One region of the Neobacillus sp. Fa239 genome, then DNA from elsewhere that is predicted to be linked to it. Evidence: riboswitches for the same ligand, from Rfam matches in the RefSeq annotation. Region 1 holds a riboswitch; each other region holds the start of a gene.

The links. Region 1 has a riboswitch for lysine ahead of ACZ5XR_RS21320 (aspartate kinase). Riboswitches for the same ligand answer to the same signal wherever they lie in the genome.
Region 2: it holds a riboswitch for lysine, as region 1 does, so the genes downstream of both, ACZ5XR_RS17690 (amino acid permease) here and ACZ5XR_RS21320 (aspartate kinase) in region 1, are expected to answer to the same signal.
Region 3: it holds a riboswitch for lysine, as region 1 does, so the genes downstream of both, dapA (4-hydroxy-tetrahydrodipicolinate synthase) here and ACZ5XR_RS21320 (aspartate kinase) in region 1, are expected to answer to the same signal.

The regions. Positions count from the first base shown of each region.
Region 1 is NZ_AP041611.1:4,301,850-4,309,772, reverse strand. It holds gene ACZ5XR_RS21355 (AMP-binding protein) at 1-267, shown strand, start outside; gene ACZ5XR_RS21350 (TetR/AcrR family transcriptional regulator) at 455-1,045, shown strand; gene ACZ5XR_RS21345 (enoyl-CoA hydratase) at 1,072-1,845, shown strand; gene ACZ5XR_RS21340 (electron transfer flavoprotein subunit beta/FixA family protein) at 1,964-2,737, shown strand; gene ACZ5XR_RS21335 (electron transfer flavoprotein subunit alpha/FixB family protein) at 2,774-3,751, shown strand; gene trxA (thioredoxin) at 3,915-4,229, shown strand; gene uvrC (excinuclease ABC subunit UvrC) at 4,355-6,127, shown strand; lysine riboswitch at 6,195-6,372, shown strand; gene ACZ5XR_RS21320 (aspartate kinase) at 6,485-7,708, shown strand; gene ACZ5XR_RS21315 (YslB family protein) at 7,830-7,923, opposite strand, start outside.
Region 2 is NZ_AP041611.1:3,623,806-3,631,728, reverse strand. It holds gene asnS (asparagine--tRNA ligase) at 1-840, shown strand, start outside; gene ACZ5XR_RS17705 (DUF2089 family protein) at 1,009-1,380, shown strand; gene ACZ5XR_RS17700 (SHOCT-like domain-containing protein) at 1,382-1,765, shown strand; gene ACZ5XR_RS17695 (hypothetical protein) at 1,770-2,039, shown strand; gene ACZ5XR_RS17690 (amino acid permease) at 2,105-3,610, opposite strand; lysine riboswitch at 3,750-3,942, opposite strand; gene ACZ5XR_RS17685 (YitT family protein) at 4,266-5,081, shown strand; gene ACZ5XR_RS17680 (DUF421 domain-containing protein) at 5,139-5,999, opposite strand; gene ACZ5XR_RS17675 (DUF1657 domain-containing protein) at 6,018-6,224, opposite strand; gene ACZ5XR_RS17670 (DUF1657 domain-containing protein) at 6,315-6,518, opposite strand; gene ACZ5XR_RS17665 (YmaF family protein) at 6,692-7,033, shown strand; gene ACZ5XR_RS17660 (erythromycin esterase family protein) at 7,111-7,923, opposite strand, start outside.
Region 3 is NZ_AP041611.1:183,089-191,011, reverse strand. It holds gene ACZ5XR_RS00875 (S53 family peptidase) at 1-463, opposite strand, end outside; gene ACZ5XR_RS00870 (L-cysteine desulfidase family protein) at 858-2,132, shown strand; gene ACZ5XR_RS00865 (P-loop NTPase family protein) at 2,267-3,265, shown strand; gene ACZ5XR_RS00860 (alpha/beta fold hydrolase) at 3,279-4,079, shown strand; gene ACZ5XR_RS00855 (alpha/beta fold hydrolase) at 4,098-4,907, shown strand; lysine riboswitch at 5,022-5,202, shown strand; gene dapA (4-hydroxy-tetrahydrodipicolinate synthase) at 5,329-6,210, shown strand; gene ACZ5XR_RS00845 (hypothetical protein) at 6,376-6,561, shown strand; tRNA gene ACZ5XR_RS00840 (tRNA-Ile) at 6,620-6,693, opposite strand; tRNA gene ACZ5XR_RS00835 (tRNA-His) at 6,699-6,774, opposite strand; rRNA gene rrf (5S ribosomal RNA) at 6,807-6,923, opposite strand; rRNA gene ACZ5XR_RS00825 (23S ribosomal RNA) at 7,119-7,923, opposite strand, start outside.

The sequences.
Region 1 (7,923 bases):
GCTGTGCTGGAAGTCGTTGTTGCGGGAATCCCTGATCCATATCGGGGTGAAACGGTCAAAGCGTATATTGTCCTAAAAGAAGGTACAGCTGTGACAGAGGATGAATTGAACCAATTCGCCAGAAAATATTTGGCAGCCTATAAGGCCCCAAGAATATATGAATTTAGAAAAGAATTGCCTAAGACAGCAGTCGGCAAAATTTTAAGAAGAGCACTTGTTGATGAAGAAAAGAGAAAAATAGAGGAAGATACCGGAAACCTTGCATAGCCAACCTTGAGGCCTTCCATTCGCCTCTTTATTTTTGAAAGAAAAGGCTTGTCCTATCGCATAAAAGTGGGTATAGCGTCTTGACAGAAATTCATCTAAAAATTATTATTAAATTATGAATGATGATTCATTCATTTTTATATTCAAGAAAGGCGAAGCCATTTTTTCTAAAGGAGGAGGGGATTATATGAAAAAAATGAAGCCTAAATATATGCAAATCATTGATGCAGCCGTCATTGCTATTGCTGAAAATGGGTACCACCAAGCCCAAGTTTCTAAAATTGCTAAACAGGCCGGTGTCGCCGATGGAACCATCTATCTTTATTTTAAAAACAAGGAAGATATTCTCATCTCTCTTTTTGAGGAAAAAATGGGCAGCTTCGTTGAAAAAATAGAAGAAATTATAGCAGGAAAACAAACAGCGGCGGAGAAATTATTAAAGATGGTCGAAGCACATTTTAAAATGCTTTCTAATGATCATCACCTTGCGATCGTAACCCAGCTCGAATTACGTCAATCAAATAAAGAACTTCGACAGAGGATAAATGATATACTTAAAGGGTATTTAAAAGTGATTGAAAGAATCGTTTCAGAAGGAAAAGAATCCGGTGAGTTCTCCAGGGACATTGATGTAAGGCTTGCCAGGCAAATGATCTTTGGAACGATTGATGAAACCGTAACATCATGGGTGATGAATGAGGAAAAGTTTGATTTGAATGCGCTTGCAGGCCCAGTACATAATCTATTAGTGAATGGATTTGGAAACAGGGAAAATTGATATCATTTTAGAATGGGAGGATTACAATGAAGTTTTTAAGCTGGTCTTACCAAGACACTATTGCCACTATCACAATTAATCGACCTCCGGCAAACGCCCTTTCATCAGGTTTATTGAGGGAATTATCAGGAGTCCTTGATGAAATTGAATCCAATCGTGACTTAAAAGTTGTCGTCATACATGGAGAAGGACGCTTTTTCTCGGCGGGTGCCGATATAAAAGAATTTACCACCGTCTCTACTTCAGAAGACTTTGAGAAGCTTGGAAAGTTTGGTCAAGATTTATTTGACCGTATGGAAAAGTTTCCAAAACCGATTATTGCAGCGATTCATGGTGCGGCCCTTGGAGGAGGACTGGAATTGGCAATGGCCTGTCATATCAGGCTTGTAAGTGAAACAGCCAAGCTCGGACTTCCTGAACTTCAGCTTGGTCTAATACCTGGATTCGCCGGTACACAGAGGCTGCCTAAATATGTTGGAGTTGCAAGAGCAGCGGAAATGCTTTTCACTTCAGAACCAATTACAGGCGTTCAAGCAGTACAATATGGCTTAGCCAATCATGCCTATCCGGAAAATGAAGTTTTGGAGCAGGCTTATAAGCTTGCGGCGAAAATTTCCAAGAAAAGCCATGGCTCTTTAAGCGCCGCTATATTATTATTGAATTATGCAAAAACTGAAGAGTTTTATGCTGGTACTGCTAAAGAAGCAGAGTTATTCGGTAAAGTGTTTATGTCAAATGATGGCAAAGAGGGAATCCAAGCCTTTATCGAAAAAAGAGAACCGCAATTTAAAGGTGAATAAACTTCCGTATGCGGGTTTATTTCTGCCCGCTGGGAAGTTATTATAAAAATTTTTTTGAAAAAAATTTTCTTAATCTTTCAAACTGAGCGAATGCTCGAAATTTTATAGGAGGGAAACCATGAACATTTATGTGTTAATGAAAAGAACCTTTGATACTGAAGAAAAAATTGCCTTAAGCGGTGGAAAAATCAATGAGGATGGAGCAGAATTTATCATCAACCCTTATGATGAATATGCAATCGAAGAGGCAATCCAAGTTCGCGATGCGGCTGGTGGAGAAGTTACGGTCGTTTCCGTCGGAAATGAAGAAGTTGAAAAGCAGCTGCGCACCGCCCTTGCAATGGGAGCTGATAAAGCCGCTTTAATAAATATTGAAGATGATGTTGAATACGGCGATCAATTTACGACTGCCAAAATCCTAGCTGAATACTTAAAAGATAAGAAGGCAGATTTAATCCTTGCAGGGAATGTGGCGATTGACGGCGGTTCTGGTCAAGTCGGTCCTCGTGTTGCCGAATTATTAAATATTCCTTATGTCACCACGATTACAAAGCTGGAAATCAACGGCAGCAGTGTAACCGTTACTCGAGATGTTGAAGGAGATTCAGAAGTGATTGAAACGAGCCTTCCACTTTTGGTTACCGCTCAACAAGGATTAAACGAGCCTCGCTATCCTTCCTTGCCTGGGATTATGAAAGCGAAAAAGAAACCGCTTGAAGAGCTTGAATTAGATGATCTTGATCTTGAAGAAGACGATGTTGAAGCAAAAACAAAGACGATTGAAATTTATTTACCGCCGAAAAAAGAGGCAGGAAAAGTTTTATCAGGTGATTTAAATGATCAGGTAAAAGAACTTGTTCAACTTCTTCATACTGAAGCAAAAGTAATTTAATCGTTTTTTTATAATAAAGTTTCAGGAGGTAATCGAATGTCTAGAAAAGTACTTGTATTAGGTGAAGTCCGTGACGGATCATTACGTAATGTATCGTTCGAAGCTGTTGCTGCCGGGAAAACTATGGCAGAGGGCGGAGAGGTAGTAGGTGTATTAATTGGCAAAGCTGTAAGCGCTTTAGGAGCTGAACTAATCCAATCGGGTGCTGACCGCGTTGTAGTGGTGGAAGATGAAAAATTAACCCAATATACTTCTGATGGTTATGCGCAAAGCTTGTTAGCCGTTATTGATAAAGAAAAGCCTGAGGGATTAGTTTTCGGTCATACAGCTTTGGGGAAAGATTTATCACCAAGAATTGCCGGAAAGCTTTCATCGGGATTAATTTCCGATGTAACCGCGATTGAAACAGCCGGCGGAAATATCGTTTTTACAAGACCCATTTACTCCGGTAAAGCTTTTGAGAAAAAAATTGTTACCGACGGGTTAATTTTTGCAACTGTCCGTCCAAATAATATTGCACCGCTTGAAAAAGATGAAAGCAGAACTGGCGGAGTGGAAGCTCTTTCTGTCGAGATTAAAGATCTTCGCGCCATCATTAAAGAGGTTGTCAGAAAAGCGAGCGAAGGCGTGGACCTTAGTGAAGCTAAAGTAGTGATTTCAGGCGGCCGTGGCGTAAAAAGCGCCGAAGGCTTTGCTCCATTAAAAGAGTTAGCCCAAGTATTAGGCGGCGCGGTTGGCGCTTCCCGCGGTGCCTGCGATGCCGACTACTGCGATTACTCCCTGCAAATCGGGCAAACCGGTAAGGTTGTAACGCCAGACCTTTATATTGCCTGTGGAATCTCCGGAGCCATTCAGCATTTAGCAGGTATGTCCAACTCCAAAGTGATCGTTGCCATCAATAAAGATCCGGAAGCAAACATCTTCAAAGTGGCCGATTATGGAATTGTTGGAGACTTATTTGAGGTTGTTCCATTATTAACGGAAGAGTTTAAAAAATTAAAAGTACACTCATAATAAGTAGGAAAGAACGAGCGGCGAAAAACCCGCTCGTTTTTATCGCTGCCGAATAAGATATAATCATTGGGAAAATTGCATCCAATCAAAAAATTAGCATGATGTTTCAAACGGTGATATACTTTCGGTAGTATTTCAAGTATTTTTTAGGAGGGCAACAAAAATGGCAATTTCACATGTTACAGATCAAAATTTTGCTGCTGAAACAGGTTCAGGCCTTGTACTTGCAGATTTCTGGGCTCCTTGGTGCGGACCTTGTAAAATGATAGCTCCAGTTCTTGATGAACTTGACTCAGAAATCGGCGATAAAGTAAAGATTGTTAAATTAGATGTAGATGATAATCAGGAAACAGCTGCTAAATATGGCGTGATGAGCATTCCTACATTACTCGTTTTCAAAAATGGTGAAGTCGTTGACAAGGTAGTCGGCTTCCAGCCAAAAGAAGCACTAGCTGGTGTTTTAGAAAAGCATATTTAATTATTAGTTAAAAAAACCTTAGCCTGATTTTTATCGGCTAAGGTTTTTTTAACTTTCCTTTATATTAGGTTTGTTTTACAATTTTATCGATATAGAAAAATTATGGACGGAGCGGAGTGGCCTAAATGAATGAAACAATCAAGCAAAAGCTGACATTACTCCCAGACCAGCCGGGCTGCTATTTGATGAAAGACCGTCAAGGGACAATCATCTATGTGGGGAAAGCAAAGGTATTAAAGAACCGTGTCCGCTCCTATTTTACCGGATCGCATGACGGGAAGACCTTAAGGCTTGTGAATGAAATTGAAGACTTTGAATATATAGTGACTTCATCAAATATTGAAGCACTTCTTCTTGAATTAAATTTAATCAAGAAATATGATCCCAAATACAACATCATGCTGAAGGATGACAAAAGCTACCCGTTTATCAAGCTGACCGCGGAAAGGCATCCGAAGTTAATCATTACGAGGAAAGTCAAAAAAGATAAAGGTAAGTATTTTGGACCATATCCGAATGTTGGAGCAGCGAATGAAACGAAAAAGCTTCTTGATCGTCTCTATCCATTAAGAAAATGCTCAACTCTCCCTGATCGGGTCTGTTTGTATTACCATCTCGGACAATGCCTGGCACCGTGTGTAAATGATATTGCTGAAGAACAGTATAGGCAGATGACTGATGAGATTACCCGGTTTTTAAATGGCGGTTTTACGGATATTAAAAAAGAATTAACGGAAAAAATGACAGCTGCTGCGGAAGAGCTTGATTTTGAACGGGCCAAGGAATTCCGTGATAAAATCGTTCATATCGAAACGATTATGGAAAAGCAAAAAATCACGATGACCGATTTTACTGACCGAGACGTGTTTGGCTACGCCGTTGATAAAGGGTGGATGTGCGTGCAGGTCTTTTTTGTCCGCCAAGGGAAGCTGATTGAACGGGATGTTTCCATGTTTCCGATTTATAATGAGCCAGAGGAAGAAATCCTTACATTTTTGGGTCAATTTTATCAGAAAGCCAATCATTTTAAGCCAAAGGAAATTCTCATTCAGGATGAAGTGGATTTGGCAATGGCAGAACAGCTTTTAGAAGTAAAAGTGTTGCAGCCTAAGCGGGGGCAAAAAAAGGATCTCGTAAAAATGGCGATTAAGAATGCAAAAATTGCTTTGAACGAAAAGTTCTCACTGATTGAAAAAGATGAGGAAAGAACGATTAAAGCAGTCGAAAACCTAGGTGAACTGCTTGGAATTTATACACCTCACCGCATTGAAGCATTTGATAACTCAAATATCCAGGGGACAGACCCTGTTTCTGCTATGGTCGTTTTTACGGATGGAAAAGCGAATAAACGGGAATACCGCAAATATAAAATAAAATCGGTTATAGGTCCGGATGATTATGAATCGATGAGAGAAGTTACGAGGAGAAGATACTCACGGGCATTAAAGGAGGAACTTCCGCTCCCGGATTTGATTATCATCGATGGCGGGAAGGGTCATGTTGAAGCAGTACGGGACGTGCTGGAGAATGAGCTTGGGTTGGATATTCCTCTTTCCGGGTTAGTAAAAGATGAAAAGCACCGTACCTCGCAATTACTGTACGGGAATCCACTTGAGATCATTCCTCTTGCCCGAAACAGCCAGGAATTCTATTTGCTGCAAAGAATTCAGGATGAGGTACACCGATTTGCGATTACGTTCCATCGGCAGACCCGTGGGAAAAGTGCATTTCAATCCCTCCTTGATGATATACCTGGTGTGGGTGAAAAACGGAAAAAGCTATTGTTAAAACAGTTTGGTTCGGTGAAAAAAATGAAAGAAGCGAGTATAGAGGAATTTACAGCGATTGGAATCCCTGTAAATGTCGCGGAGGAATTAATCAAAAAACTTCAGTCCTAGGCATTGTCACAAAAATGGGACTATGCTATAATGAGTGAAAATTATATTACTAACACTTTTATATTAAAGTGTAGGTAGAGGTGCGAGCTTCAAGAGTAATGGTTCTGAGAAGGATGAGCTTCAAGGAAGAACCATGAAAGGGTTTGCTCGCCGAAGTGAAGGAAGTCTCATTTCTTTCTTTGCTGGTCCTGTGTTGAATAAATACTGGATTGTCAAGACATATGTCTTGGAGAGCTATCTTACATTGTATACGCATGAATTTTTTTCGTGTTGATCAAGCAATGAGATACTCTCTCATTGCTTTTTTATTTTTTTTGAGAAAAATATGGAGAAGCCTAGCTGAAAGAAGGAGAAACAATGGGATTAATTGTGCAAAAATTCGGGGGAACTTCCGTTGGCAGTGTAGAAAGAATAATGAATGTGGCGGAGTCGGTTAAAGCGGAAACCGAACGCGGTAACAATGTTGTTGTTGTCGTATCGGCTATGGGAAAATCAACGGACCACCTCGTCACGCTGGCAAAGGAAATTTCTGCGCAGCCAAGCAAACGTGAAATGGATATGCTGTTGACCACAGGGGAGCAGGTATCCATTGCATTATTATCGATGGCATTAAATCAAAAAGGTCTGCAAGCTGTTTCCTTTACCGGCTGGCAGGCAGGGATTGTCACAGAACCAGTCCATGGGAATGCCCGTATTACTGATGTAAGGACAGAGCAAATTGAAAGCCAGCTGTCTGAGGGCAAAGTGGTGATCGTTGCCGGTTTCCAGGGCATCACTGAAAACGGCGAAATTACCACACTCGGCCGCGGTGGCTCTGATACAACTGCCGTAGCATTAGCAGCTGCACTCAAAGCTGATCGATGTGATATTTATACGGATGTTACCGGAGTATTTACGACAGACCCAAGATATATTAAAGGTGCTCGGAAGCTGTTATCTATTTCTTATGATGAAATGCTCGAGTTAGCCAATTTGGGAGCAGGGGTCCTGCACCCGCGTGCAGTTGAATTTGCAAAAAATTATCAAGTGAGACTAGAAGTCCGTTCAAGTATGGAGAAAATCGAAGGAACAGTGATTGAGGAGGAAGCAACAATGGAACAAAATCTAGTAGTCCGCGGTGTCGCATTTGAGGATGAAATTACGAAAGTAACTGTATTGGGTCTAGCCAATTCATTAACGAGTTTATCCACCATTTTTACCACCTTGGCGGCGCACCATATTAACGTCGATATAATTATTCAAAGCACCACTGAGGCAGGAGCGGCAAATCTTTCTTTCTCGATCAAGACAGAAGATTTAATGGAGACATTAAGAGTCTTGGAAGACAACAAAGAATTGCTTAACTATGAGCAAATTGATGCGGAAAACCAGCTGGCAAAAGTGTCGATTGTCGGTTCCGGAATGATTTCCAATCCAGGGGTAGCAGCAAGAATGTTTGAAGTGCTCGCCGAGCAAAATATTCAAATCAAAATGGTCAGCACCTCTGAAATCAAAGTATCAACGGTAGTGGAAGAAAAAAGCATGCTTAAAGCCGTTCAAGCACTCCACGATGCCTTTGAACTCTCAGCCGTTGCTGAGTAAAAAATAACAAAAAAGCTTTCACGGGATCGAACCCATGAAAGCTTTTTTGCAGTGTCCACCCTACGTGGACAAAACAGGGTGTTTTGTCCACGAACGGTGCCTGTCACCTAAATGTTGTCACCTATATGGTGTCTTTTTGGTCCCATTTTACGGTGAATAGGACTTTGTTTGATTTTTTGATGGGGTGTTCAAAGGCTTCGGAGATGACTTTTTTC
Region 2 (7,923 bases), 680 kb from region 1:
CCAAAAAATGAGGAAGGAAATGCGGATTTTTCTAAGGATTTCTTTAATAAAGAAACCAATTTAACCGTAAGTGGTCAGCTATCTGGTGAAGCGTTTGCCTTGGCATTCCGTAATGTCTATACCTTTGGTCCGACATTTAGAGCAGAGAACTCTAATACGGCAAGACACGCTGCCGAGTTTTGGATGATTGAACCAGAGCTTGCGTTTGCGGAGCTGCCGGATATTATGGACTTGGCAGAAGAAATGGTGAAATATGTGATTGGCTATGTGCTTGAACAAGCGCCAGAAGAAATGAACTTCTTTAACAGCTTTATTGAAAAAGGTTTAATAGATCGTTTAAATCAAGCACATACTGCTGATTTTGGCCGAGTAACCTACACTGAAGCAATTGAGCTGCTTAAAAAGTCTGAAGAAAAGTTTGCATATCCTGTTGAATGGGGCGCTGACCTTCAAACAGAGCATGAACGCTACTTATGCGAAAAAGTATTCAAGCGGCCTGTTTTTGTAACCGATTATCCAAAGGAAATCAAAGCCTTTTATATGAGGTTAAATGAAGATGAAAAGACCGTTGCGGCAACAGATTTATTGGTACCAGGAATTGGCGAATTGATTGGCGGAAGCCAGCGTGAAGAGCGTGAAGAAATTCTTGCTTCTAAGATCAAAGAGCTTGGAATGAATGAGGAAGATTATTGGTGGTATCTGGAATTAAGAAAGTATGGCGGAACGAAGCACTCTGGCTACGGCCTGGGTTTTGAACGTTTAATCATGTACTTAACAGGTATGTCCAATATCAGAGATGTGATTCCATTCCCAAGAACGCCTGGAAATGCAGAATTTTAATAAAAATGGAGGAGCCTAACAAGGTTCCTTCTTTTTTTGTGCATAAATTTAAATACAGAATTAATATATTTAATATTTTTTATTAAAACTTTAAAATAAATTAATTTTAATCTTTAAATTTTGAATCAATTGTTGTATGATATGGATAAATCAGGAAAGGAGATAAAAATGGCCTATCCACTAATCACGAATTGTCCGGTTTGCAGCAATCAATTAACCATTACAAAACTACACTGTACCCATTGCCATACTATCGTGGAAAATGAATTTTCATTATCGAAATTTGCTTCTCTTGCACAGGAGCAGCTTCACTTCATCGAAATCTTTCTAAAATGCCGGGGCAACATTAAGGAAGTTGAAAAGGAACTGGGAGTTTCCTACCCAACCGTGCGTGGAAAATTGGATGATATTATAAACTCCTTGGGTTTTACCACAGCAAAGAAAATGGACATAGATAAGAAAAAAATTGTCTCGATGCTTGAAAAAGGAGAAATTACGGCAGAAGAAGCTATTCAGTTAATTAAAGAGGGGGAATCTTAAAATGAAAGAGGAAATTTCAAGAGTGCTAACCATGGTGGAGGAAGGAAAGCTGGATAAAGAGAAAGCAACTGAATTAATTAACGCGTTGCAAGGAAAAGAAAACCCGATTCAATTAAGAAAAGAAATTCCTTATATGAATAAAATGCTTAAAATAAGAGTTTCCTCCGAAGTAGGGGATAATGTTAATGTTAATCTGCCAATTAAGCTCGTAAAGGCAGTTTTAAAAGTGGGAACGAGCATTGCGGAAAAAATCCCGGAAGCAGAAAAGTATGTAAAAGACATTAATGTTGACCTATTAATAGAAGCAATTGAAAATGAAGTCGACGGCCAAATTGTTGATATCACCTCAGCCAAAGGTGAAAAAGTATTTGTGACGATAGAGTGATGCTATGCTAAAAGTAAAAATTAAAACAAAGGACCGAAAATTTACCGTACCTGTTCCTTATGCCTTTTTAACCATGATGAGTGTAATTCTTACATCAAAACGAATCGTAATGATCGCAAACAAAGCGATAGAAAAAGGCGGAAAGTCCTTTAAGGTTCCGAAAATAGATAGGAAAGATTTAAAACCGCTCCTGCGGGCGCTTTCAGAGCAAAAGGGTATAGTTTTAGTCGAGATTATACTTAAGGATGGAACTGAAGTATTTGTCAGGCTTTAAGCCTAAGTTCCATTTTATAAAAACAGACAGAATGAAAAAAGCACGCTGCTGCGTGCTTTTTTGAATTAATTATTTAAATCGCATTTCTCTAATGGAATGACCTTTGTTCTCTTTGTAAATTTATAGCCAAGCCAAAGGATCAAAAATAATGGTAAGCCGATGTAAGAAACAAGAACACCGTTCCAATCGATATGGTCCCCCATAAATGCTGAATAGTTTTGTCCCAAAACAACAATTGCACATACTACAAAGGCAAAAATTGGCCCAAATGGGAAAAGCTTCGCTCTGTAAGGAAGCAGGCTTAAATCTTTACCTTGTGCAACAAATGCTTTACGGAAACGGTAATGACAAATCGCGATACCAAGCCATGCAATGAAACCTGACATCCCTGAAGCGTTTAGTAACCAAACATATACGGTTCCATCTCCAAATAATGAAGCAAGGAAGGCAAGTGTCCCGACTAAAGTGGTTGCGATTAAAGCATTTACAGGAACGCCATTTTTGTTTAATTTACCAAGGAATTTTGGTGCTTTTCCTTCACGCGCCAAATCCCAAAGCATACGGGTCGATGCGTACATACCTGAATTTCCTGCTGATAAGACAGCTGTTAAAATAACGGCATTCATGACTGAAGCTGCGAATGCAATTCCAGCTTTTTGGAAAACAAGCGTGAATGGACTGACGGTAATTTCACTGTTTGCTAAGTTTGCATTTGTGTAAGGAATTAATAAACCGATAACTAAAATAGCTAATACATAGAATAAAAGAATCCGCCAGAAAACTTGTTTAACAGCTCGTGGAATTGATTTTTCAGGATTATCAGTTTCCCCAGCAGCAACACCAAGAAGTTCCGTTCCTTGAAAAGAAAATCCTGCTGCCATAAAGATTCCAAGCATCGTCATGAAACCGCCATGGAATGGGGCATCACCGACAGTGAAGTTTTTAAACCCAATCACATGTCCGCCCATAATACCGAAAATCATTAGTGTTCCAGTGATGATAAAAATAATAACGGTGACAACTTTTACTAATGAGAACCAATATTCAGCTTCCCCAAACCCTTTTACAGAAATAAAGTTTAAGAGGAACATGATAACTAAAAAGATACCGCTCCATAGAATTGATGGGGTATGTGGAAACCAAAACTTCATAATCATTGTTACAGCAGCTAATTCTGCAGCAATGGTAATCGCCCAGTTATACCAATAATTCCAGCCAAGGGCAAATCCAAATGCAGGGTCTACAAACTTGGTGCCATAGGTGCTAAAGCTTCCGGCTACAGGCATGTATGCCCCCATTTCAGCAAGGCTTGTCATTAAAAAGTAGACCATTACACCAATTACTAAATAGGAAAGAATGGCTCCACCTGGGCCGGCAGTATGGATCGCACCGCCACTGGCAAGGAATAGTCCTGTACCAATTGTACCTCCGAGTGAAATCATGGTAAGATGCCGAGATTTTAGGCTCCGTCTTAATCCTGTATTCTCCTTTTTCCTTGATGGAAAACTAGTATCAACACTTGAAGAGACACCGGACTTTACGTTCGATTTTAAATTACGTGCAGATTGCATGTTTTTTACTCCTTTTCTTTAATTGTCTAGCTTCAGCCCCTGATTAAGATGATGAAGCTTTTCATTTTGGAAGGAGTTTGGAATAAAAAATGCCACTGAAGTAGATTCAGTGGCATAGAAATACCCCGCATCATACCTTCCGAAAGATAGCTCAACACGATTAGCCGGTAGGACTAGTCGTGACAGTTCTGTTCCTATTTGGAAACAGCCCCAGCATGTTTGTTTCAAGAGAATATAAACACACTTCGGCAGCTTTTCCTTTCTAACAGAGTCATAGGTGTCTCTTCACCTCGTCTATTATACTGATAAAAACCGCGACCTCTACCTCATCGGCTTGATGAGGATTTATATATATAAGTAACATAATAAAGTATAAATATTATTGTGGAATTGTCAATCCATAATTTTTACATAAAATGATCTCGAGTCGAACCGAAGATTATTTAGAAAACAGAAATGAATAAAAACAATTTTTTTTACATGAAAATACACTGTTGTTAAGTTTTTTCATGGAGTTATACAAAAATACGCATAAAGAATAGTGGGAATTGACAGATAATTGTATATTATTGTAAAAAACTATTAAATTTACAATGAAAGATAGAATCTGTATTATATTTTTAAGAATCTCTGTTGGAAATAGGAGGGAAATTAATTGCAGTTTGTTGGGATCATTATAGGGTCGCTCATCGTAGCGATTGGATTTAATCTCTTCTTAATCCCTCATCAAGTTTTGAGTGGGGGAATGAGCGGTATTTCCATGATATTGGGGATGTTAACACCCCTTAATACTGGATTTGCTAACTTTCTCTTGAATTTTCCATTACTGGTTATCGGATATAAGATGCTAGGTAAAAAGTTTATTGTTCATTCCATCTTTTCGGTTATTATTATCTCACTTGGTTTATACGTAATCCCTGTTCATGCCATTGCAGAGGATAAAATTCTTTCATCTATATTCGGCGGAGCATTAACTGGACTGGGAGTTGGCATCGTTTTTCGCTGTTCCGGTTCTACTGGCGGATTTGATATTATCAGTATGATTTTAGCAAGAAAAATGGATTTCCCGATTGGTGTACTGCTCTCGGGTATGAACGCAGTTGTTATTGTGATTAGCGGATTTTTACTAAATTGGGATTCAGCCCTTAATACTTTAGTTTCAATATTTGTAACCGGAAAAGTTGTCGATGCAATCTATACGGACCATGCAAAGTTAACGATTATGATTATTACAGAAAATGGCGAGAAAATGAGGCAGCATTTAATTTCTAATTTGTATCGTGGGCTGACTATATTGGATGGGGTTGGCGGATATTCCAATGATAAACGAAACATATTAGTTACGGTGATTTCCAGATACGAACTGAATGATGTGAAAAATTTAATTGCAGAGGTGGATTCAGCCGCTTTTGTAAATATCACAGAAACAATCGAAGTAATGGGTCTGTTCCATCGGCCAAGCCCACATTGAATTTCCCCCAAAAAGGGGGTTTTTTTAATATTAGTAACAATTTACAAGAATATTTGTTTATCCATTAAGATAGGGAGTCAGTTTATCAATTACATCCTGGACTTTATTTGCATTTTTCTTATACATCGCTTTTGTTTTTTCACAATTGGTTGAAAGAGAAAACAGCTCTAAATCGGCCTGAGTTTTCTTCAGCATGGCCAATAATAGCGGCCGCTGGGCAGAAGAGGGTACTTTAAGCTTATCATCATAAATATCAATGGAAAGTTCTCCATACGTGTCCACTTGGCCTAAAAACACATTATCGAGCGTCACATCAACCTTTTCCAACTCGGTATGCAGCCAGCCGCGGCTCTTTCCAGCTGATCGTAACGGCTCATCTAATATTTTTCCATCCATAATGACGGTCTGCGGCTCTTTTTCATTAGCTGTTTTCATTTGTAAATCCTTTGGTGTTATTGGCCGGTTTTCTTTTTTCAATAAGGCACTTAAATTTCCCCTTGGTTCTAGAACAGCAAATTCAACATCCGCCACTCTAAAAATATCCTTTTGACGAAGCAGTGCGGATATTTCATCAATGGTGTATTTTTCCTTCTTCATATTCTCTTCTAAAATTTTCCCATCTTTTATAATGACTGTTCCTCTACCTTCGACAATGTCACGAAATGTTTTACTTTTTAACGATAAGAAGTTGGCTAAAAAAGTAACAAGACCAAATACAATAATGGCCAATGCCCCATGATACATATTGCTTTCAAGTCCGGTAACTACCTCACCCGCAATACTGCCGATGGTAATTCCTGCGACATACTCAAAGAAGGAAAGCTCGGAAATTTGTTTTTTACCAAGGATTTTTGTGGTAATAAATAAGAGCAGTAAAAAAATTATTGAGCGCGAAACGATATAAAACCAACCCGGCATTTGTTTTCACCTCTGTTTTTAGGACCCTTTATATTGGGGTTCTTGTCGTTCTAGTTCATATACACGTGTTTGCAGGTCTTTTTTTACTTCGCCCATCGTTAAGGATGTTTCATGAAAAACTCTTTTAGCTTCCTCATCCAGTGAATTAAGAGCAAGTGATGATAGCTCTGCTTCAATATTTTTGAGGCCGGCAAGGGTTTGTTTCACATTAGAAGCAATCGTCAAATTCATCTTTCCCCTTTTGATTTAAAATTTTTCATTATGATACGGAATGAAATGAAAAATGGGTTGGCAAAGTCGCCAACCTATTTTTTATTATTGATTGTATTGTGGCTCTTCTGCCTGTATTTCTTGAAGGCGTGGTTCTAGGCTATCTAGAACGGCCTGTGTTTGTTGGGCAGCCTGTTGGTATAATTGCTTAGCATTTTGGTTGTCAGTTGCTAATGCAAAGGTTTCAAAACTGGCTTGAGCACTTTTTAAACCAGCTAAAGCTTGCTTTACTTGTGTTCCTACAGTCATTTAAATAATCCCTCTTTCTCATAAAATTGAAATTACAAAAGTAGTATGCGATTTCATTTGGAGGCTTATGTAGAACATTTTTTGGAAAAATAAACTTAACGTTTTCCTGACTAATTTTGGACTATGTCTGCATATAAATTAAATTAGAGGTTTTAAAAATGGGGGGGGAGAAAGTGGTTAAGCATATAGGTAAAGATGACTTTATAACTGGTTTTGTTCCGCATCATAATCATGGTTCCGTCGATTATACAGGGGTGAGTTCAAACCATGTTCATCAGTGCTTAGATGTAACATCACCGCCAATTCAAACTCAAGATGGCGGGCATATTCATTACACGGAAGGCTATGTATTATTTGAGGATGGTCACACCCATCACTACAAGGCCTATTCAAGTCCAGCGATTCCTGTTGGAAATGGCATGCATGTTCACTATTATGATTTCCATACATCGGAAGAACAAGGTCATAGCCACCATGTAAAAGGTGTTGATCATCCAGCACCGGGGACGAAATAATTAAAAATGTAAATCGAATCAGGAGAGGCAGTCTCAAACAAAGGGTCAGAACCCTTTTGGGACAGCCTCTTTCTTTATCAATAAGGGATTTTTTCCAGGACGAGCGGGTGTAGCGCATTTGTTTGGTCAATAAATAAAAATCCATCATAGCGAAGACTCATTTGGGAAGGAACATAATTGCCGAAATGTTCGTATTCAGGGCGATAGACCACTCCGATCGCTCGATGGCCGATAATGGTATTAAACTCTTCTACATTTTGTCGGTTAAACAAGAGGTACTTGTTAAATGCACCTGTTTGATGCAACAAGGCTTCCCAACTGCCGCTTTGGGCAGGAGGGACATTTGTGATTTGATAGTCCGCACCCCATTCTGGTGCAGAAATTACCGTCCCGCTATAAGTTCCAAATCCAAGAATAAAGACATTTCTACTCCCGTATTTTTCTCGAATTAACTGGCCTACATTTACCATTCCTTCCTGTTTCATGTCTGTAGCCCGGGCATCCCCAACGTGAGTATTGTGCTCCCATACAATTACTTTGGCCCCTTCGCCATAATACTTAACAACCGCTTCAAGTGCATCTGTCATATGGCGGTCTCGTATATTCCATGATTTCGAATCACTTTTAACCATTGTCCGATAATATTCCTCAGCATGTGCTGTAACAAGCGCATTTACCTCCATATTTAAACTGCTTTCCTGGTCATCCTCATATTTCCACTTGTTTTTTTGTATCGAGGATAATAATTGGAGCGATTCATCAAGGCAGCTTTCTGATAAATAACCAGCAGAAACAGCGTATGATTCATGATTCCGGTTAAAGGGCTCAAAACAGGAAAAAGCCTTTTTAGCGGCCTCTAATCCAGGGGAATGAGACTTTTCTAGATAGCG
Region 3 (7,923 bases), 1.6 Mb from region 1:
TTTGATAGTTATTAATTGTTACACCAAATGCATCTTCCACATGTCCGGTTGTCCCACTGACGGTAATAAACGCATTATTGGACGATACATTTTGGATTTTAAAGCCTTTACTAGTTAAATAGCTTTTTACATTGGCAACCGTCTCATCAGTTGGCCCATATTGACTTTTGAATTCTTCGGGTGTTATGTAATGCTTGTAATTGGAGGAGGAAGGGTCGTTCAGACTGGCAATAAAATTGTCCAGTTTATCACTGTTTCTTAATTGCAAGGCAATCGTTAAAGAAGATTTTGTGCTGCGGTTCGTGTGACCAAGGAGCTTACCATGCTTGACGGCCATTGGTGTTGCTTCATTAAGCTGAACGCGGTTGGTTGTTGCTGCATAGCTTGATCCTCCAGCCATGTACAACGTCAAACTTAACAATGATGCAACAGTTGGTACTAATAATTTTTTTCTTTTCTTCATCCTTTCACCTCTCCATTTTCCTAAACAAACAAATCACCCTTCCAATCCTAGGAAGCAAGTCCCGTTTTAAGGCGGTCTGATTTATTTATTTGGAATAAATTATCATTACATAAATAATTTTACTTATAATGGAAAAAACCGTATATATGTCTTTTTTCGTATTTTAAATTAGAATTTGATGAGAAAAAATCAAATCATCCACCAGCTTACCAAATGGGGAAATAAGGAATGATTTCTTTTTAAAACAAATGATTAAATAGAAACCCTCCTGTGATACTATTATATTAGTATCATTTATGGGGTTAACCACATGGAAATAGCCGTGGAGGATACACCCATATATATTCACCGGGATTTACCTAATAGTTCATTAGAAAAGCAGAGGGTGATTAGAATGGGGAAGTATAAAATACTGTCAATTTTAGAAAGAGAATTAGTAGTTGCCCTTGGCTGTACGGAACCGGTAGCCATTGCGTTAGCAGCTGCGACGGCGAAAAGCTATGCAATGGGCCGGATTGAAAAAATTCAGGTTAATGCGAGCGGAAATATTATTAAAAATGCTAAATCAGTCGGAATACCGGGAATGTCAGCTAAAGGGCTCGATTTTGCCGCTGCTCTTGGAGCTGTTTCGGGAGACCCGAATAAGCAGCTTGAACTTCTCGATGGGCTTACGGGTGATGATGAACAACTGGCACTCAAGCTGATTGAGGCAGGGAAAGTAACAACTGGTCAAGCCGATACACCGAAAAGACTTTATATTGAAGTAATTTTACAAACCGATCAGCAAACTTCGAGAGTGGTTATTTCCGATAATCATAGCAATATCACCATAATAGAGGTGGATGGAAAAACGGTGTACCTTGGCGGCTGTGAAAATATTGGCATTCAAACAGATGAAGATGAATTAGAAGAACTCACCATCGATGAAATATATGATTGGCTTCTCACCGCAAACCTTAACGACCTGGAGCTTATAAAAAAGAGTATTGAATTAAATCGTAATATTGGAGTCGAAGGACTCTCCGGCGTTTATGGGCTAAATGTTGGTAGAACGATTAAAGAAAATGTAAAAAAAGGATTTCTTTCTGATGATTTGGCCACAGCTGCTATGTCACTAGCCGCTGCTGGTTCCGATGCCAGAATGGCAGGTTCAATCATGCCGGTTATGGCAAATACGGGAAGTGGAAATCAAGGAATTGCTGTAACCTTACCTGTTGTGGCCGTGGCTGAGAAGCTGCAGGTTTCGGAGAAAAAAATGATTCTTGCAGTGGCCCTAAGCCATCTTATTACGATTCATATCAAATCCAAATTTGGCCGTTTGTCCGCCTTATGCGGCGTAACTGCTGCCGGTATGGGGGCAAGCGCCGCGATTGTATATCTGCTTGATGGCAGCCTTCAACAAATAAAAGCAGCAATTCAAAATACGATTGGCAATGTGTCAGGAATGATCTGCGACGGGGCCAAGGCCGGATGCGCCATGAAAGTTTCCACGTGTTCCAATGTCGCGGTTCAATCAGCCTTGCTGGCATTGAACCATCAAGAAATCCAATCGACAGACGGCTTTATTCAAAATGACGTCGAAAAAAGCATCGAAAGCTTCTGCAAACTTGGAAACGAAGGAACCCGGCAAACAGATGAACTGATATTAAAATTAATGCTTGAAAAATAAGGGGGTCAGTCCCCCGCTGCTTTAAAGCAGCGGGGGACTGACCCCTAATTTTTTGTTGACATTTTATTCCTCTATGTAATACATTACTCTTGAAAGTAATTATTTTTCACCAAAGAGTAATAGAAGGGAGAGTCATGATGGATCATTTAAGATTAAATGTTAGCTTACTTAGGCAGCGCGTTCCCAATTTAACTGTTGCCGCTTCTACTGTTGGACTGCGCCCTGCAACGGTTTCTAATTTATGCACAGGGAAAATTCCAATTGGAAGAGCTGAGGTTCGAACACTCGCTGCGCTTGCGGAACTGGCAGACTGTTCATTAGATGAACTCATACTAAGGGGAAGTGATGTCGAAATGATTGAAACGGGAATTAAAGTAATAGACCTTTTTGCTCCAATAACCCGCGGCGGAACTATTGGCTTTGTTGCCCGGCCTGGAATGGGACAGCTCGTTGTATTGGCAGAGATTTTTCACAGAATGAATCTTAAAGGCAATCCGACTATCCTTTTAATGCCTCGAGACGAAGGACTGGGGATCGAAGAAGTCATCAACGAATCGAAAATTGTGTGCAAAACCATCGATGAAGCATACGAACTCATCACTCAAATGGACGAGAAGGAGACGATATTTCTCGCGGCTGACCGGCAAATGGTCCTCACTGGAGAGATCTATTCCCTAATAGAAAAACTGCAGGAAGCCGGTGTTACCAATCTAACCACCTGCTTGGTCGATTTAAGGGGTGAGGCCGTTGATATCCAAGAACCATATGGCCCACTGGATACGCTTTTACAATTTGATGCCGAATTAATTTCACGAAGGATTTACCCTGCTATCAATCCCGTTTACTCTACCTCCATCTTAGTAGAAGGCGCAAATGTTGATAAAATCCATATGCAGACACAGCAAAATGCTCGCAAATTGCTTCGCCGCTACAGAGAATTAAGATTTCTTGCGGCTTCCTATGGATTTGAGCATATGGCTGCCGCTGACCAGGATATTTATCAAAAGGGACAAAAGCTGGAAGCCTACCTAGAGCAGCCTTTCTTAATAACGGTAGCCTTTACCAACAAGGAAGGTGTCTATATCCCACTTCAGGAGACGTTAAAAGAAGTTCAACAGCTGTTAAATTCGTAATGGGGGAGTTCAATTGGAGACAATAAAAGGGTATGCCCAGCTCTCTGACGTAGAAATGTATTACGAAATGGCAGGTAATGGCGAGCCTTTGCTGCTCATCCATGGTCTGGATTCAGATTTACGCATGTGGGATCGGCAGTTTCTTAGCTTCTCACAGTTCTTTCGGGTGATTCGCTTTGATTGCCGGGGATTTGGCAGAACGCCAATGCCAGCTGGAAAATTCCAGATACTTGATGATATTCATGATTTGATGAGCGAAATCGGCATCGAAAGTGCCCATATATTGGGATATTCGTATGGAGGAACCATTGCCCCCACTTTTACCCTGAAATACCCTGGGAAGGTGAAAAGTCTCATACTGGCTAGTCCAGGGATGGTTGGGCATCAATGGTCCCTCGAACTTCAAGATTATTTTAAAAGGTTTCAAGAATGCTATCGCGAAAAAAATGATGCTGAAATGCTTCGACTGTTAAAATGGAAAAGTATTTACGGCCCCTATCGTAATAATACAGGGTTGGATGAAATTTGCCATTTAGTTGAACGGATGTTCCAAGAGGCACTTTCGATTATTCTGCGGGAGGGCACACCACTGCCGACAGGGGATACAAGAAATCTATTACCAGCGATCAATGTTCCAACACTTGTTTTAGTTGGGGAATTAGATTTTCACGATTATCACCTGATTGCTAATTTTTATGTAAAGCAGATTCCTAACAGCGAAAAGAGAATCATTCCAGATGCAGCACACTTTATGAGTTTGGAAAAGTCAGAACGGTTCAATCAGGAAATTCTCGAATTTCTTCTAAAACTATAATTGAGGGAGTTGAACGACATGGTAACTAGCCAAGCAAGTTTTGCAGCGATCAATGGAACAAAAATGTATTACGAAATAAAAGGTGAAGGCAAGCCATTAGTGATGATACACGGCCTTCCAGTCGATTCGAGAATGTGGGATGCCCAATTTGATGAGCTATCCAAGCAGTTTCAAGTCATTCGTTTTGACTTGCCAGGATATGGTCGTTCACATGTGCATCATGAGGATTACCATTTATTAAAAGATATTAAGAGCTTACTAGAATACTTGAATATCGAACGCATGAATTTACTTGGCCTATCTGTTGGTGGGAAGCTGGGTATTGATTTCACCTTGGAACATCCTGAAATGGTTGATTCCTTAATTGTTGCTTCCACAGGACTAACGGGATGGACAAAGGTGTCTCCACAGAAGCAAAAGCATGATGAAGAAATGAACAAGTGTTATCAGAAACGGGAATTAGAAAAGGCCATCCAACTGATGTGCCAGGCGTGGACAGCAGGTCCCTTTCGGAAATTGGAAGAGGTGAATCCTGTGGTTCAAAAGCAGTTTTCTGATATGGTTCGTCATTCTTTTACAAAAGAAAGAGGAACTGGAAAATTAATATTTCCGGAAACGAATTATATGGCAATCGTCAATCAAATCAAGGTTCCTACATTAATCATCACCCCAGAATATGATTTCCCTGAATTTGGGCAGATTGCCGACTACCTCCATTCAAAAATAATAGACTCAGAGAAAATTACACTCCCAGATACCGCCCACATGCTCAATATGGAAAAGCCTGCAGAATTTAACTCCCATATTATCGATTTCTTAAAAAGATAGGGGGCCAGTCCCCCGCTGCGTTAAAGCAGCGGGGGACTGACCCCACTTGAAATTCTAGGAAACTTCTGATATATTAAATAGTAATTAAATATTTTCTTACTTCATACCTTTTGAAGTGAGGATAGAGGTGCAAAGACCATTAGTACATAGTTTGAGGATGATGAGGTCCCGTGATGATTATGGAAAGGGGAATTTGCCGAAGCTTCAATGACTCTCATTGGACTTGAAGCTGGTTCTGCTGTTGAAAAAATACAGAACTGTCATATAGGAAACTATATGGAGGGCTATCTCACGCATAGGAACTGATATCTTTACGTTTCTACTGCAGCAGCGAACCCTCGTTGCTGCTTTTTTGCGTTGAATTTGAAGGGCCTTAACCACCTCTAAATATTAAAAAATATTTTTAAAAGGGTGAGAATTGATGAATTTTGGCCAGGTTTTAACTGCGATGGTTACGCCTTTTGATCAAAATGGCGATGTTGATTTTAACGCTACAAGAACATTAGTAAACTATTTAATTAGCAATGGAACTGATGGATTGGTCATTGCCGGTACAACGGGCGAGTCCCCAACACTAACAACAGAAGAAAAAGTAGAGTTATTTAAATTTGTTGTCGAAGTTGCTGCCGGAAGAGTTCCAGTCATTGCCGGTACGGGTTCCAATAACACGAGAGCATCGATCAGCTTAACGAAAAAAGCGGAAGAAGTTGGAGTGGATGGAATTATGCTTGTTGCGCCGTATTACAACAAGCCATCCCAAGAAGGATTGTATCAGCACTTTAAAGCGATTGCCGAATCTACGAAACTACCAATCATGCTTTATAATATTCCGGGACGAAGTGTGGTCAATCTGTCCGTTGAGACCATTGTTCGACTTGCACAGATTGATAATATTGTTTCTATCAAGGAAGCAAGCGGAAACTTAGATTCCATGGCCGAAATTATAAGTAAAACGCCGAGTCATTTTACATTGTACAGCGGAGATGATGGATTAACCATTCCGGTTTTAGCTATCGGCGGCGCCGGTATTGTTTCAGTTGCATCCCATATCATAGGTAATGAAATGCAAGAAATGGTTAACCAATTTAAAAATGGCCATGTGCAAGAGGCAGCAGCTTCACATCGCAGTCTTCTTCCGATTATGAAAGCATTATTTGTTGCGCCAAGCCCTTCACCGGTAAAAGCTGCTTTAAATATGAGCGGTATCCATGTAGGCGGCGTCCGCCTGCCAATGGTCCCTTTAAGCAATGAAGAAAAAAGCACTCTTTTAAGTATCCTTCCGTCAAGCAAAATCAATGCCTAAAAAAAATAAAAACGAGCTGGCAAAACTCCATAATGCACTGGAGTTTGCCAGCTTTTTTTATTCACAAGTATTCCGCTTGTAACTATGGCACCTTTACGCTGGAATAAGAATAGCTTAAAGCAAATATGATTAAATATTAGATTCCTAAAAAGGAGTTGAATGAGGATGAAAGTTTTCAATAAAATTGCTTTATTTTTTGTTATTCTATATTCCGGCATCATTATCATAAACACTTATTTAGGAGAAACGGATCGGGTCCAATCCAATGTTATTTACTTTATTATGAATGGTTTTGCCTATATTGCTTCTGCTATAGAAATTGAAAAAGAGAAACAAATATTGGAGACTTAATGTTTTTTGTTTCAATAAAAGAGCGATTACCCATTATCGGTAATCGCTCTTTTATATATGGGCCTAAATGGACTCGAACCATCGACCTCACGCTTATCAGGCGTGCGCTCTAACCAGCTGAGCTATAGGCCCAAATATGGGGCGGCTGATGGGAATCGAACCCACGAATGTCGGAACCACAATCCGATGCGTTAACCACTTCGCCACAGCCGCCATCATAAAATAATAGCCCCAAAAGGGGCTTAGCCTGGCAACGTCCTACTCTCACAGGGGGACAGCCCCCAACTACCATCGGCGCTGAGAAGCTTAACTTCCGTGTTCGGGATGGGAACGGGTGTGACCTTCTCGCCATTATTACCAGACTATTTATTTGAGAGATCGTTCTCTCAAAACTAGATAATGCAGAAGAAGTTTCCGTAAAAACGAGGTAATCTGTCTAGCTTCGGCTCCTAACTTCTCGGCCGTTTCGATCCGTCCCTACAAATCCAAAAAGCAGGATTTGCAGTGCCGGCTCTCCAACGTCTCTCGAAGTTGAACAGTCGCCTCCGCTTTTCTATTTGGTTAAGTCCTCGATCGATTAGTATCAGTCAGCTCCACATGTTGCCACGCTTCCACCTCTGACCTATCAACCTGATCATCTTTCAGGGATCTTACTAGCTTGACGCTATGGGAAATCTCATCTTGAGGGGGGCTTCATGCTTAGATGCTTTCAGCACTTATCCCGTCCGCACATAGCTACCCAGCGATGCCTTTGGCAAGACAACTGGTACACCAGCGGTGCGTCCATCCCGGTCCTCTCGTACTAAGGACAGCTCCTCTCAAATTTCCTGCGCCCACGACGGATAGGGACCGAACTGTCTCACGACGTTCTGAACCCAGCTCGCGTACCGCTTTAATGGGCGAACAGCCCAACCCTTGGGACCGACTACAGCCCCAGGATGCGATGAGCCGACATCGAGGTGCCAAACCTCCCCGTCGATGTGGACTCTTGGGGGAGATAAGCCTGTTATCCCCAGGGTAGCTTTTATCCGTTGAGCGATGGCCCTTCCATGCGGAACCACCGGATCACTAAGCCCGACTTTCGTCCCTGCTCGACTTGTAGGTCTCGCAGTCAAGCTCCCTTATGCCTTTACACTCTGCGAATGATTTCCAACCATTCTGAGGGAACCTTTGGGCGCCTCCGTTACTCTTTAGGAGGCGACCGCCCCAGTCAAACTGCCCACCTGACACTGTCTCCCACCCCGATGAGGGGTGCGGGTTAGAATTTCAATACAGCCAGGGTAGTATCCCACCGACGCCTCCACCGAAGCTGGCGCTCCGGCATCTCAGGCTCCTACCTATCCTGTACAAGCTGTACCAAAA